Regions from separate parts of the Candidatus Thalassolituus haligoni genome, predicted to be linked through region 1. Evidence: riboswitches for the same ligand, from Rfam matches in the RefSeq annotation. Region 1 holds a riboswitch; the other holds the start of a gene.
What was found. Region 1 has a riboswitch for cobalamin ahead of SOJ49_RS11390 (ABC transporter ATP-binding protein). Riboswitches for the same ligand answer to the same signal wherever they lie in the genome.

Region 2: linked by a shared signal. The riboswitch ahead of SOJ49_RS14195 (TonB-dependent receptor plug domain-containing protein) and the one ahead of SOJ49_RS11390 (ABC transporter ATP-binding protein) in region 1 are both predicted to bind cobalamin.

The regions. Positions count from the first base shown of each region.
Region 1 covers NZ_CP139482.1:2,552,380-2,559,690, forward strand. The annotation lists gene SOJ49_RS11365 (histidine phosphatase family protein) at 1-305, opposite strand, end outside; gene cobU (bifunctional adenosylcobinamide kinase/adenosylcobinamide-phosphate guanylyltransferase) at 309-833, opposite strand; gene cobS (adenosylcobinamide-GDP ribazoletransferase) at 830-1,624, opposite strand; gene cobT (nicotinate-nucleotide--dimethylbenzimidazole phosphoribosyltransferase) at 1,624-2,694, opposite strand; gene SOJ49_RS11385 (FecCD family ABC transporter permease) at 2,709-3,731, opposite strand; gene SOJ49_RS11390 (ABC transporter ATP-binding protein) at 3,728-4,552, opposite strand; cobalamin riboswitch at 4,723-4,866, opposite strand; gene SOJ49_RS11395 (type IV pili methyl-accepting chemotaxis transducer N-terminal domain-containing protein) at 5,609-6,421, shown strand; gene SOJ49_RS11400 (AMP-binding protein) at 6,531-7,311, opposite strand, start outside.
Region 2 covers NZ_CP139482.1:3,175,211-3,182,521, forward strand. The annotation lists gene SOJ49_RS14175 (MFS transporter) at 1-1,266, opposite strand, end outside; gene SOJ49_RS14180 (YajQ family cyclic di-GMP-binding protein) at 1,266-1,751, opposite strand; gene SOJ49_RS14185 (ketopantoate reductase family protein) at 2,061-3,011, shown strand; gene SOJ49_RS14190 (nitrogen regulation protein NR(II)) at 2,980-4,935, shown strand; cobalamin riboswitch at 5,088-5,345, shown strand; gene SOJ49_RS14195 (TonB-dependent receptor plug domain-containing protein) at 5,491-7,311, shown strand, end outside.

The sequences.
Region 1 (7,311 bases):
TCCTCTGGCGTACCGAACAACACGTCAAACGGAATGCCATCCCAGTCGCCAAAATCGTATTCGCGTAATTCAGCAATAATCGCCAGCGTCAGCCCTTGCTGTTGCGACCAGTGCGTGGCGAAGGCCTGGCAGCGCTGCAGCGGCGAGCTGACGACACTGACCGGGGCCGAAATAGCAGCAAACGCACGTTCCAGCTGCTGCCAGCCAGCGTTACTAAGGGCAACATCGGTGCTGCCATACAGCGCTGGCTCACCCGCTACCGCTCCATGACGAACGAGATCAATGATCGTATCCCCTGTAGTCATGCTTTATACCTCTTTCACGGTCAGTGGTAGCCCGGCAACCACCAGGGTTACCCGGTCGGCAATGGCTGCCAAGGCCTGATTCAACCACCCGGCCTGATCGACAAACGCCCGGCTGACTCCGCCCGCAGGCACCACCCCAAATCCGATTTCATTAGCGATCAGCACAACATCCATACGGCATTGCTGTAGCGCCTGGGTCATTTGAGCGAACAGCGCCGGAAAATCCTGTTCAGGTAAGTGATAAAACTGGTTGTTGAGCCACAACGTCAGGCAATCCACCAGAATAACGCCAGTACCTGATTGCTGATTCAAATACTCTGCCAGTGCCAGAGGGACTTCAGCTAGCTGCCAGTCTTCCCCCCTTTCCTGCTGATGTCGTTCTATTCTGCTGGTCATTTCGTCATCGAAGGGCGTCGCCGTCGCCACAAAATATTGATCCACGCCTTGCTGTATCGCCAGAGCACTGGCCACCGCTAACCCGTAACGGGATTTGCCAGAGCGGGCACCACCGAGGATTAAATGAATCATGTCAGGTATCCATGTTGGGCCAGGGCGAGTAATACCGTATAGATCAACAGTTCCTGCAGCTGCTGGGCGGCACCGAGACAATCACCGGTGAAGCCGTGCAGGTGCTTTTGCATCCATTGTTTGAGCAGCTGGCGCATTACCACAACAGCAGCGATCACCGTCAGGGCCGACCAGAACGGCAACCACAACAGGCCTATTGTCCCGGTTATCAGCACCTGCGCCAACAAGACCGCATTCATCGGCTGTGCCAGCGGATCACTTTTACTGCTGCCGGGTGCCGAGACATAAGGCAGATCTTGTGCATGAGTAATTGCCAGCGCACGGGAGAAGGGATAACCAATAACCAGCGCCAGCAGCAATTCTCCCTGACCTGCGAGACTCACCAGCAGGACAAACTTGAACAGCAAGGCCAGTATCAAGGCGCTGCTGCCGTAGGTGCCAAGCCGACTGTCCTTGAGAATGGTGAGCTTGTGCTGCTGCTCCAGTCCGCCGTAAAAACCATCAAAACAGTCGGCCAGACCGTCTTCATGCAACGCCCCGGTCAACAGCAAACTGGTGATCAGCAGTACACAAACCGCAGGCAGCGTCCCCAGACCGGCCTCAGCCAGCAGGAACACAACCGTCAGCAACCCGGCCAGCAGCCAACCCACCAAGGGAAAATAGCCCAGCGCCTTGTGCATATTGTCCGTGCTGTATGGCAACTGACGGCTCATCGGCAAACGGGTCAAAAAACCCAGCGCCAACTGCAAGCGCTGCCCGTGTTGTCGCAGCAGCAAGGTCATCGCAGCCATTACACCTCCACCCCGGCGCTGGCGAAGGTCGCCATATCGTTATAAAACGCAGCCGCAGCCCGCAGTAATGGCAGCGCCAATGCGGCACCGGTGCCTTCTCCCAGGCGCAAACCGAGACTCAGTAAAGGACGTGCATTCAGCGCCTGTAACGTCAAGCCATGTGCCGACTCAGCCGATTGATGGCAAAACACCAGATAGTCCCGGCAGTTGGGTGCCATACGACAAGCCAGCAGTGCCGCCACCGACACAATAAAACCATCAACCAGAATCGTCGCCCGCTGCTCTGCCGCCGCCAGCATCGCCCCCACCATCTGGACAATTTCAAACCCGCCAGCTTCCTGCATGGCAATGTCAGCAGTCACCTCCGGGTGCATGGATCGAATCCGCTGAACGGCCTGATGAATCAGTTCACGTTTGAGCTGCAGCTGGTCATCGTTGATTCCGGTTCCGCGCCCAACCACACGGTCTACCGCTATATTTTCCAGTAACGCCAGCACAGCCGAGGCGGAACTGGTATTACCGATGCCCATTTCGCCAAAGCCCAGTACATTTGATCCGGCGCTGATCTGGTCTCGGGCAACGTCAGCGCCATATCGCAGCGCTTGCTGACACTGCGCCGCTGTCATCGCCGCATGCTGGGAGAAATCATCGGTTCCAGCACTGACCCTGCGCGTCAACAACAACGGATGATCCGAACAGACCGGGCTGATCATGCCCGCATCAATCACCATCAGCGCCATCTCATTGGCCTGGCAAAAACAATTGATCGCCGCGCCACCGGCAAGAAAATTACGAACCATCTGTTCGGTCACCGTTTGCGGAGCAATACTGATCGGATGACCAGCAATGCCATGGTCAGCTGCAAACACCAGCATGGTCGGCCGGACAATGTTAATACGGCCAGCAGCAACGCCATCAAGGGTCTGGGTCTGGATCTGTGCCAGCCTGGCCGCCAACCCTTCCAGTTCTCCCAACGACCCCAACGGTTTGGTTTTTTCATCAATCCGCTGTTGTATGTGTGTCAGCCAGGTATTCCCGACGGCTTGAATATCAAAATGAACAGCTTGCATAAACCGGGCTCCGCTCAGTCCAAACGCTGACGCATAACAATCAGAAAAAACACACTGCCAATCGCCGAGGTGATAATACCGATGGGAATTTCCTGACTGGCAACCGCCGATCGGGCAATCACATCAACCCATACCAGAAAGGTACTGCCGAGTAACAAACACCCCAGAATCAGTGTTCGGGTCGTCACCCCCAGCCAACGCCGCACAATATGGGGAATCATCAGACCAACAAAACCGATACCACCGCAGTAGGCCACCACCGCTGCCGTCAGAGCGGCGCACATCACCAGAGCCAAGGCCCGCAGTCGAACCGCATCAACCCCCAGCGTCCGGGCATTGTCATCGCCGAGCAGCATGGCGTCGAAATGTCGTCCCAACAGCAATAAAACAGCACTACAAATCAGCACTACGGGAAAGAGCAGCAACAGATGACTGCTTTCCACTCTGGCAAGACTGCCCATCAGCCAGAACAATACTTTATTGGCCGCAAACGGCTCGCCCACAAACAGAATAAAATGCGTCAGCGAACCCAGCATCAGTGAAATGGCAACGCCTCCCAATAACAACTGCTCGGAGCTGCGGGCAAACGAAGTGACTGCCAGTATCTGTACCAGCATCACCGCAAACAGTGCACCGCCAAACGCAGCAATCGGCAAAGCGGTTGCCGTCGGTAACCAACCCAGCAACCCCGCCAGCAGCGGATGCTGGGCCAGTGCCGAGCCCATCAGCACCGTGACCACACTGGCACCCAATCCGGCGCCCGCGACCACCCCAAACAAGTAAGGATCCGCCAGGCCATTACGTGTGACGTTCTGCAAAGATGCTCCGGCAATAGCCAGCCCGGCGCCGACCAAAACCCCCGCAGCAACTCTTGGCAAACGCAAGTCGGTAAAAATCAACTGATCCAGTGGATCAACAGGCAAACCGACGAGGCAATGCCAAACCGTATCCAGTGACAAATTGGCAGAGCCAAAAAACAGCGCAGCCAGCGGTGATAACACCGCTACGGCCAGCAACCACCACCAACGCTGCCTCATCGCCGTTTATCCCGCGTTTGAACGGTTAAGGGCAAGGGTGAAAAATCCACCCGTAACGCCCGGTCGTCGTGGCGACGAACCGCACAAGGCAAGCGAAAAACACGCTCTAGACGCTCCGGCACCAACACACTGTCCGGCGTCCCGAAAGCCACCTGCTCGCCATTTTCCAACAGCAACAGCTGATCACAGTAGTGCGCGGACAAATTGAGGTCATGCAAACTCATGACCACCGTCAGCCCGGTATCACGTGCCAGCTGGCCCAGCAAGGCCAGCACGTCGTGCTGGAAATACACATCGAGATGGTTAACAGGTTCATCCAGTACAATCAGTTCCGCCCGCTGCACCAGGGCACGGGCAATCAGGCCGCGTTGTTGCTCGCCGCCAGACAGGGTCGAAAATACACGGGTTGACTTTTCTGCCAGACCAACACGCTCCAGCGCCTGATCGATCCGCTCGTCATCGGCTGCTGACTGCCGTCCCAACAAGGATTGGTGCGGCAACAACCCCATGCGTACCATTTGCCGCAGACTGAGGGCAAAGACCGCATCGTTCAGCTGGTTCACAACCGCGATACGCCGGGCACGCTGATTCAGGCTGTAATCGGACAATGGCCGATCTTGCCAGGCCAGCGTAGTCGCCGTTATCTGTCCAGTTAACTGACCCGACAACGCCAGCAGCAAACTGGTCTTGCCAGCACCGTTCGGGCCAAGCACACCCAGCACGGAACCGGCAGGCAGTGAAAAAGAGAGACATTTCAGAATCGGTTGCTGATCAATCGTGAGCCTCAGCTCGTCAACCACCAGACCGGAACAGCCAACCATGGAAGCACCAGATAACAAGAGTTCATGCCCAGGATTGCCATCCAACACCGTCGACTGTCGACAAACTGCATCAACAGGGAAAGGAGATGGCTCGTGTATTCCCGCACGAACAAAATTCAAGAGACAGAATCATTTATTGACCAGACATCACAGCGCGCCCACGCCGAATGTCGGCCAAACAATTCCCAGGCTGGTATCTGACTTTCCCCTGCCCGTTACGGCCAGAGAATTACAGTTGCGGGTACAGTCCCGGAGTTGCACCGGATTCCCAATTAAATCAGGCCGCCACGGCAGCCTGACACCTGTTTGATAGCGGCGGACTATATCAGCAAAGCAAAATCCATACGATGGCTAATCGCTACAGGACACTCCTTGCGCTACAGGACACTCCTTGCATAGCCGATGCCTTTCACAGCAGAAAATTCACTGACCTCCAAGGATATTTAAAAAATCAGACCCAGCGCCCAATCTGTCTAGAAAGCAACCAGCAAACGAGTAAACCAACAGCAAACAGCGCTATGCTTATTATCAGTAACTCTATTTATGGGCTGGTCGACAAACCGGGTAGCTGGACGTCTCCGGGTAAGTCCGTAGCGGTTTGGACTGCCCCTAAACACATTCAGATTGAGAGACTAGGAGCCTCGCAGGAAAGACGGGGCTGAGCGATTTTTGCGTAAATTTGAGGCGAATAGTGGTTCTATTCAACAAGAATTTGCGCAAAAAAGAGCCACATTCAGTATTTCCACAATAGGACATTCCCAAGCCCGACAGACTCCTGGATACGAGCAACCATAGCGGCAAGTGCAGATCCTGCGTCAAACAATCAGACATATACCGCCATGTTGAGGTGAAAGGCAGACCATCAAGACAGTTACTGCGAGAAATATCTATTGATAAGGACATTAGTTGATTTTGACCTTAGTACACGCTATTTTTTTGCTGCATTGTAGAGCAATCAAATAACCCGACTGTCGTTCTCTCCAAGCTTATAAGCACCAGCGCGTTTGACGGTGAAGGTTAATCGTCACGCTGGAGGGAATTCACGGAGGAATTCACATGCTTCTGATCTTCTTTCTCGCATTAATCTGGTTTTTCTGGATCAAGCGACCGAAAAAGAACGCTTACACCGCTGGCAGGGACAATACTGTCGCAACAATGACAGGCAGTCTGATAATGCTCAGCCAGCGAATGATGAAAGATCATCTGATGATTGGTGCCGGAATCAGCCCTCGCTCCGCCAGCAGCCAGCGCGACGTCAGCGTCATGCTGTTTGAACAACGCCTGGCACGACTGATGGAAGATGAATCCAGTGACGTTATTCAGGAACTGCTGATCAATACGCAGTCTGTGTGGGAAACTCACCGTAAACATATTCTGGCACGGCCGGATCACAATCTTATTGGTACGCTGATCCAGGAAAATGACCGCCTACTGGCGTTGTGTGATGATGTAGCTCGTAGCAAAGCAGACCAGCAAGGCCATCATGGCGCCAAAATGGTCTACCTTGCAGGCAGACAACGCATGCTGTCGCAACGCATTGCCAGAAATTGTATCGCCATTTACTGGGGCTATGACAACCAATGGATACATTCCGATCTGGATGCCTCCATTGCCTTGTTCGACCACACGCTTCGAGAGCTGATGCATTCGCGCTTTACCACGCCACAACTGGCGGTATCACTGGAATCGGCCGCGTCATTTTGGATGACCTCAAAAGCCACCTTTCGCCTGTTTCAGGAAAGTGCCAATAAACGCAAGGAAGTCCCGCATATCCACGAGATGACTGAAACCCTGCTGGCCAAGCTGGATAAGATCACCAGCCAGTACGAGGCCGTGCTCGTCGGAGAATTACCTCCAGATCAATCCTGATAATCCGTTAACAAGGATCTCTGCCGGAGCCGTAAGCGGCGCAGGACAGAGGCCAAACTCAGTCCTGCGTATTTGGTACTACGGTTTAACAACCCCCAGATTCAGATTATTATTCACTGTCCTTGGCAAGCTCTTCCGCTCTCAGTTCGCGCCGGAGAATTTTGCCAACATTGGTTTTCGGTAACTCGGTGCGAAACTCGACATGCTTCGGGACCTTGTAATTGGTCAGCCGCTCTTTGCACCAGTGTCGAATATCGGCATCCGTAAGCTCGGACTTCGCCACAATAAACACCTTCACTGCTTCAGAGCTTTTCAGATCGGGAATGCCAATGGCGGCGACTTCCATCACTTCAGGATGAGCCGCAATCACATCCTCAACCTCGTTTGGATAAACGTTAAAACCGGAGACGATAATCATGTCTTTCTTGCGGTCGACGATACGCATGTAGCCATCGTCCTGAATAACTGCGATATCCCCGGTTCGCAGCCATTCACGAGCAGGCAAGCCATCCGCACCCGGCAGGAATGATTCATCGGTAGCTGCTTCACGCTTCCAGTAGCCTTTCATCACCTGCGGCCCCTTGACGCACAACTCCCCCGGTTCGCCCAACGGCAATTCGTTGCCCTCATCATCCACGGTAATACAGAGTGTGCTCGATACCGGCATACCAATACTGCCCAGCTGAATATGTCCGGGCGGATTAAACGATACCACCGGAGAGGTCTCCGTCATGCCATACCCCTCTGCAATATCGCCACCCGTGACCTCTTTCCAGAGTTCAGCCGCCGCCGATGTCAATGCCATACCACCGGAAATCGTCAATTTGAGACCGGAAAAATCCAGCGCCCGGAAACTGTCCTGGTGACACAGGGCAACAAACAAGGTATTC
Region 2 (7,311 bases), 620 kb from region 1:
GCCCGGCAAGGTCATCAACGAACTAAACAAGGCGTACTGGGTGGCGGTATAACTCTTATTGGCGAGACTGGAGAGGTAAGCAATGAAGGCCGTACTGGCAATACCACCACTCAGGTTGTCTGCGCTGATCACCAGTGCCAGCCAACTCAACGGTGGACGACTGCCGTCCCAGGTCATGGCCATCAGTGCAAACAGCAAGTTAGTACTCGCTACCAACACAGCACCCAGTAACAAAGGCCGATACATGCCCCACTTGACCACTAGCACGCCACACACACCCGACCCCACCACCGTCATGATAAAGCCAAACATTTTGGCGATGCGGGCGATATCCGACTTGCTGTAGCCGAGATCCAGATAAAACGGGTTGGCCATCACTCCCATGGTGATGTCGCTCAGGCGGAATACCGCGACAAACGACAGAATCAACAAGGCAAACCAGCCGTTACGCTGAAAAAACTCCAGCAGCGGACATATCACAGCGCCCAGTAACCAGCGCTGCCATGCCGGGCGCTGCATCAGATACATAGGCCGCCCGATCAAGCGGTCAATCAGTTCGGCATCCACGCGGCCACGCTGCTCGGCGTTCAGGTGTTTTGGTTCGTCAGACCAGAGGGTAGCGGCAAGACCAATCAGCATCAGCGATGCCATGCCGATATAAGACCAGCTCCAGCTGTACCAGTCCGCCAGGTACAAGGCACCGGCGCCGGAAAACAGCAGTGCAACCCGATATCCGAAGATATAGCTGGCCGACATGGCTCCCTGATACTCGTCGTCTACCACTTCAATCCGATAGGCATCCAGCGCCACATCCTGGGTTGACGATGCAAACGCCACCAGCAACGCCGATACCGTAATCCACCACAAGTCGGTATGCGGATCGAGCATGCCCATCCACAGCAAGCCGATGGCGATGCCCAGTTGTCCGGCCAGAATCCAGCTACGCCGTTGCCCCAGCCAACGCCCCAACAGGGGTATGCTTAATCGATCCACCACCGGCGCCCAGAAAACCTTGATCGAGTAAGTCATCCCGATCCAGGCAAAAAAACCGATGGTGGTACGTTCAACTTCCGCATCTCGTAACCAGGCGGTTAATGTCGAAAACACCAATAAAAACGGTAGCCCGGCCCCAAAGCCAAGCAAGGCGATCGCCAACACAGGCTTGCGGGTATAAATACGCCAGGCATCCTGCCACCAGCCGAGCAAAGACGTCGAAGCAGTGTCAGCATCACAAGAGGAATGGGCTGCTTCGTTGCGGTGGGTCATCAGTCTTTGAAATTCTTGAACGCCAGCGGCATGGTGATGGAGTCGTCGTTGCGATACAGCGTCATCACGGTTTGCAAATCATCCCGCGCCTTGCCTTGCACCCGAACCATTTCGCCCTGAATCGACGCCTGAACTTTTAGCTTGCTTTCTTTGACAATCTTGACCATTTTGCGGGCCAAATCCTTGTCGATACCCTGACGCAGGGTCGCAATCACCTTGACCTGTTTGCCGGCTCCGGCAAGATCGCCGTACTCCAAACAGCTGACCTTGATTTTGCGTTTGATCAGCGCGCTTTCCAGCATCGGCTTCATTTGCTCAATCTGGAATTCTTCATTGGCGGTCATGGTGACGGCGAAGTCTTTCAATTCGAAGCTTGCATCCACACCTTTAAAGTCAAAACGTGTAGTCAGCTCGCGGTTTGCCTGGTCGACGGCATTCAGGGCTTCGTGTTTATCCACTTCGGAAACGACATCAAACGATGGCATCGAGTTTCTCCTGTCAACAAATAGAGGACGGCATCTGTCTTGTGATAAAGCCGGACTGTATACCTCTGTCAGCACCGAAAAGCAAAAACCGGCGGAGTAACGTTCCTCTCGTTCCTCCCATTGTCTCCCTCTGCCTATCTGGCCTGTCGGCCTGTCTTTTTGTCTATTTTTTGTTTGTCTTCTTATCTGTCTTTTTGTTTGTCTTCTTGTCTGTCATACCGCTTCAGTCGTTGGATTACATAAAATTCAGGCGGTGACGAATCGGATGCAGGTGTGGTGTCCGGCTATTGAGCTGCCTATAATCACGCCATGTCATTATCAATCGGTCTTCTGGGCCTGGGGGCCATCGGTACGGTGATGGCCAGTTACTGGAGCAAGCACCGTGTGTTTGTCCTTGGCCGTTCCACCTCATCCCCGTCTCAAGCAGGCATCAAGTGCCCGCTGAGGCGCTCGTTGACCTATGGGCCCGCCATTCTGAATCAACACCCGGAATGGCCGGAAGCATTAACGCTATCGCTACCGCAATGGAATCACCAGCGTCTTGACTGGCTGGTCGTCACTACCAAGGCCGGTGATACTCAGGAAGCCCTGTTGCCCTACGCCAGTCAGTTGCACCGGGTTGAGCGTATTTTATTGCTGCAAAACGGCATGGGTCAGCATGAGCAATTGGCACATTGGCTCAAGAAGCAAGGACTGCCCTGTGAGCTATGGCGCGGAATCTCGACCGATGGTGCCTACCGCCTCGACAAAACCAGGGTGATGTATGCTGGCTTGGGTCATGTCTGGGTCGGCCAGCACCGTTCGAATCCAGCCAGGCTATGCACCTTGCCGACAGACTGTCGTTTACCTCATACCGAGGTCGTTACAGATATATTGACCCGCCAACGAGAAAAGCTGGCTATTAATGCGGTGATCAACCCACTCACGGCACACTACCGTTGTCTTAACGGCGAGTTGGCAAGCAACGCTTTATACCGCCCGCAGCTGCAAGCTCTGGCAACCGAAGTCGAGCAGTTTTTCTTGCAGCAAGGTTGGCCCCTGCAAGAAAATTTGTTTGCTCGTGTCATTCAGATTGCCTTGTCTACCGCCCAGAATCGTTCATCCAGCTTGCAAGACGTATTGGCCAACAAAGCCACCGAGTTACGTCATATTTCCGGCTACCTTTTAACCCAGGCAAGCACGGCAGCTATCGAACTTCCGCTTACCCGCGCACTGATGGATCAAATTAATGACAGTACAGAACACGGCAAACGGTTCTAACCTGCTGGCGCGCCAGAAAGCCATGGCCGCGGTGATAACCACCGTCATTTTGATCCTGTTTCTCGCCGCCACGGCCTACGTGGCCACAGCAGATCGTATCGGACGCAACTATCTGGTGCCGGAGATTAATCAACTGCTGATTGAAACCCTGACCATTCAGCTACAACAGCAACCGCTGGATCTGATGGCCGTCAAGGCACTGCTCGACAGTTTTGCCCATCATCATCAAGTGGACTCCATTCGTCTGACGCAAGACAGCAGTCAGCTGGTGATGCAAGTGCCATTCGACCGTTATACCAGCCACGAGCTACTCCAAAATGGCATGTATCGGCAACAGCTCAGCACCATTAACGGCGATTTCGAGATTCATATCTTCAACGGTGTCTCCCTACCCGGCTATTACCTGGCCGATACCATCAGCACCAGCCTGATCGTCGCAGCCCTGAGCGCACTCTTGGTGTTTGCCATGTACGTGCTGATTCGACGTTGGCAACAGCAGCCGTACACCGATCTGCGCGATCAGATCAAGATCGCGCAACAACATAATCACGACCCGACCACACCGTTCCAGTGTCAGGATCCGGATTTACAACCCTTGGTCAACAGTCTCAATGATCTCCACTGGCACTTGCATCGACGCCATGCCGACCTGGAACGAGCCCATAAACAGGCGGAAAGTGCTCGCCATCGGGCCACCACACTGGCGCGTGACAGCGCTCGTATCAACAGCGACCTGGAACATGAAATTACCGTTCGCAGCGCGATGGAGCGCCAGTTGGCACAAACCAAAGCCTTGATGGATGCCATTATCAATGCCATGCCATCCGCCCTGTTTGCCCTTGATCAGCAAGGCCGGTTGTTATTGTGTAATCGCCAGGCCGAAATCTGGCTCGGTAAGCGTCGTCAGGAACTGGCCGGGTTTTTATTAAATGAACTGATCCCGGAACTGGCACCACTGCTCACACGGGCTAGACAGCGGCTGACCTCAGGCGATGATCTGGACACCCCGATTCTGCAGCGACGACTGTCTCTCGATAGCCTGGAAGCCGGATTGGTCACCGACTCACTGGTGTATGCGCTGGATCAGCAACAAGCTGCGGTTGCTGTTGTGCGCATTGATGACATTCGCCAGCGACTGCAGTTGGAAGAAATGATGGTGCACTCGGAAAAAATGCTCACCGTCGGAGGCATGGCTGCAGGCATGGCCCATGAAATCAACAACCCGCTCGGTGCCATCCTGCAAAACCTGCAAAATATCAAACGCCGTCTGGGTACCGGGTTAAAAGCCAACCACGAGGTCGCCACCAAGCTTAATCTCGACCTCCGGGCGGTGGAGGAGTACCTGGAAGAACGGGAAGTTTTCAAACTGATGGAGCACATGCGTGAAGCCGGGGAACGAGCGGCGGCGATTATCGCCACCATGCTGAATTTCTCCCGCCGCAACCATGAGCACAAAGAAAAAACGCCGGTCAGCCAACTGGTTAACAATGCCCTGACCGTTGCCCGCAACGACCTTGGCCTGCACCATATAGATATATCAACCGCCTCACTGAAGCACTTGCCGGATGTTTCCTGTATTCCGGGGGAAATTGAGCAGGTACTGGTCAATCTGATCAAAAATGCGCAACAGTCGCTGGCGCAACCGGCTACTGCCGAAGCGAACTGGCAACCGACCATCCGCTTGAATGCCTGGCGCGAAGGCGACTTCCTCTGCATCTCTGTCGAAGACAACGGCTCTGGTGTCGATGCTGACCAGATCGGTCGCATTTTTGAACCGTTTTTCACCACCAAAGAAGTCGGCACTGGCACCGGCCTCGGGCTGTCGGTGTCTTACTTTATTGTCACCACCCACCATCAGGGCGATATGTATTACCGTCCCGCTGATCCCCATGGTGCCTGTTTTGTGATCAAACTGCCGTTGTAAAACCCGTCCATTGCTCTCTTCTTGAGCTCTCATGCCTGTGCACCTGTGCTCCAGCGTCAAAATACGGCGCAGAGCGGAACCCCCGGATCGGCTCCCACACGAAGCGTGGGAGCCCGTTGTTTCTCTTCTTGACGCCTGCGACCCTCGCCGCTACTCTGCGCTCAGAATCAGGTGCCCGCCCGCTGAATCATTCAGCCTCGGGTTAAACGGGAAGACCGGTGATGCGTTTACGCAAAAACCGGCGCTGCCCCCGCAACGGTGATCGACCCACTCAATAACCGGTTTCCGCCCACAGCAGGAAACCAGCCACTGCCGAGCAATACCGATTGCATGGGTGGGAAGGCGTTATTGACGAGTACATGGTGCTCAGGTCGTCAGCCCGGATACCGGCCTGTTCCAATCAACCGACGTTGCGGAGGGCAGCGGGAGGGATTTGCGCAAATCCGTAACCGCTGTACCACTACGGTGTCTTCCGCTTTCAGCGGAGTTGTTTATTGCCCTGTCTGCTCCTGCCTGCCCTTGCCGTCTTATTTAGACCCGGCATTCAGGACTCCCATGACATTGATTTTGCCTTCCTGCAACTATGTCCGCAGCAACTATGCCGTCCGCTGTAACTATGCCGTCCGCTGTAACTATGTCCGCAGCGGCATCAGCCACCGTCTCTGGCAGTGGCGGATCACGACGTGGCCGTTGAGCCTGGCCCTGATTTTGCTGTTTTTCTCCCTGCATGGATACGCCGAAAACACCGTTACCGCAGACGACGAATTGGTCGTCTATGGCCAAACAGAACCCGCTGACGACGCCAGCTACCAGCTCTATGACCAACAGGCACTCTCGGCTGGCTATCAGAATCTCGGTGAATTTTTGGGGCGTATCAACGGTCTGCAAATCCAGTCGCTGGGCGGCCTGGGAGATCCGGTGCTGGTATCGATGCAAGGGGCCGACGCCAAGCAGACCCGCTTGCTGGTGGACGGTATCGCAGTGAACAATGGACAGTACGGTCAGTACGATCTGAATGCCGTACCACTGGCTGCGATTCAACGGGTCGATATTCTCACCAGCAGCAGCGATGCCGACGACAGCGGCTTGATCGGCGACGAAGCCATTGGTGGTACGATTAACATCATCACTCGCCATAGCGGCAGCCACCAAGCCAACGCCACCAAAATATTTGCCGCTGCAGGCAGCTACGGCACGGCCACCCTGAGCCTGCAACAGCCGTTGTTATTCTCGTCATTATCAAACCGCACCAACAATCATCGCACCAACAATCATCGCACCAACAATCATCGCCCCAACAACCGCACCGCCGACCTGTTACTCGACCACCAGCAAAGCGATAACAACTACCGCTACCCGGTGACCAGTCCGCAAGACACCCGTCAACCGTCCGGACAGCAACAAGCGCTCAATAACGCCGCTTATCGCCGTGATCGACTGACGCTGAAGTATCAACAAACAGGCCTGTTTGCCAGCCTTTACTGGCAAGACGAACACAAACAACTGCCTCAATATTCACGTAATTCTTCTATTAACAGTGCCCGCCTGGACAGCAAGCAACTGGGGATGCAATTGTCGGGGAATTGGGGACAACGCTTTCGGCAACACTGGCAACTCTGGCATTCACTCGACCGCCAGGGGTTTTACGACCCCTCTGCCGTGTTTGGCTATGTCGACAGTAACAATCGTTATCGTTACCAGCACAGCGAAGCCAGACTGGGCAGTCAGGTTCAATGGCAGTCCTGGGATCTCGGCAGCAGTATCAATATCAGCCAACAGCACTATCAAAGCCGTTACCTGAATGACAGCGAAGCCAGCGCTTGCGATTCCCTCAGCAGCAACTGCAACCAGTACTCCTGGTTGCGACATAGGCAACTGAGTGGCCGGGCACAATGGCAAAACAGCGCCAGCACCCGTCAAGTCACCCTCAGCGGCAGTCATCACCAGCAAGACAGCCTGTTAAAAACAGTCGATCGTTCGACTAGCGACAGTGCTGATAACAGCAGCGACAGCTCCCACCAGCAGCAATCCTGGCCATCCGGGCTGATCAGCGCCAAACAATACTGGATTGGCGATAACAGCAGCGGCCAATTGCAACTGAGCTGGAAGCAGGCGTTAAGAATCCCCAGTCTGTACGAACGTTTTGGTAATCGCGGACTGACCCGAGGCAACGACGAGCTGCAAGCAGAACAAAGCCGCACCACCACGTTGACTGGCAGCTGGAACGGACGCTGGCAGCAGCGCTCACAGCAGTTCAGCTTGACTCTGTTTCAGCGCCAGCTGGAAAACGCCATCGTGCCGGTATACGACCCGGCAACCGGTGCCGGTCGTTATGAAAATACCACGGCTGCCAGCATGACCGGGCTGGAGTGGCAA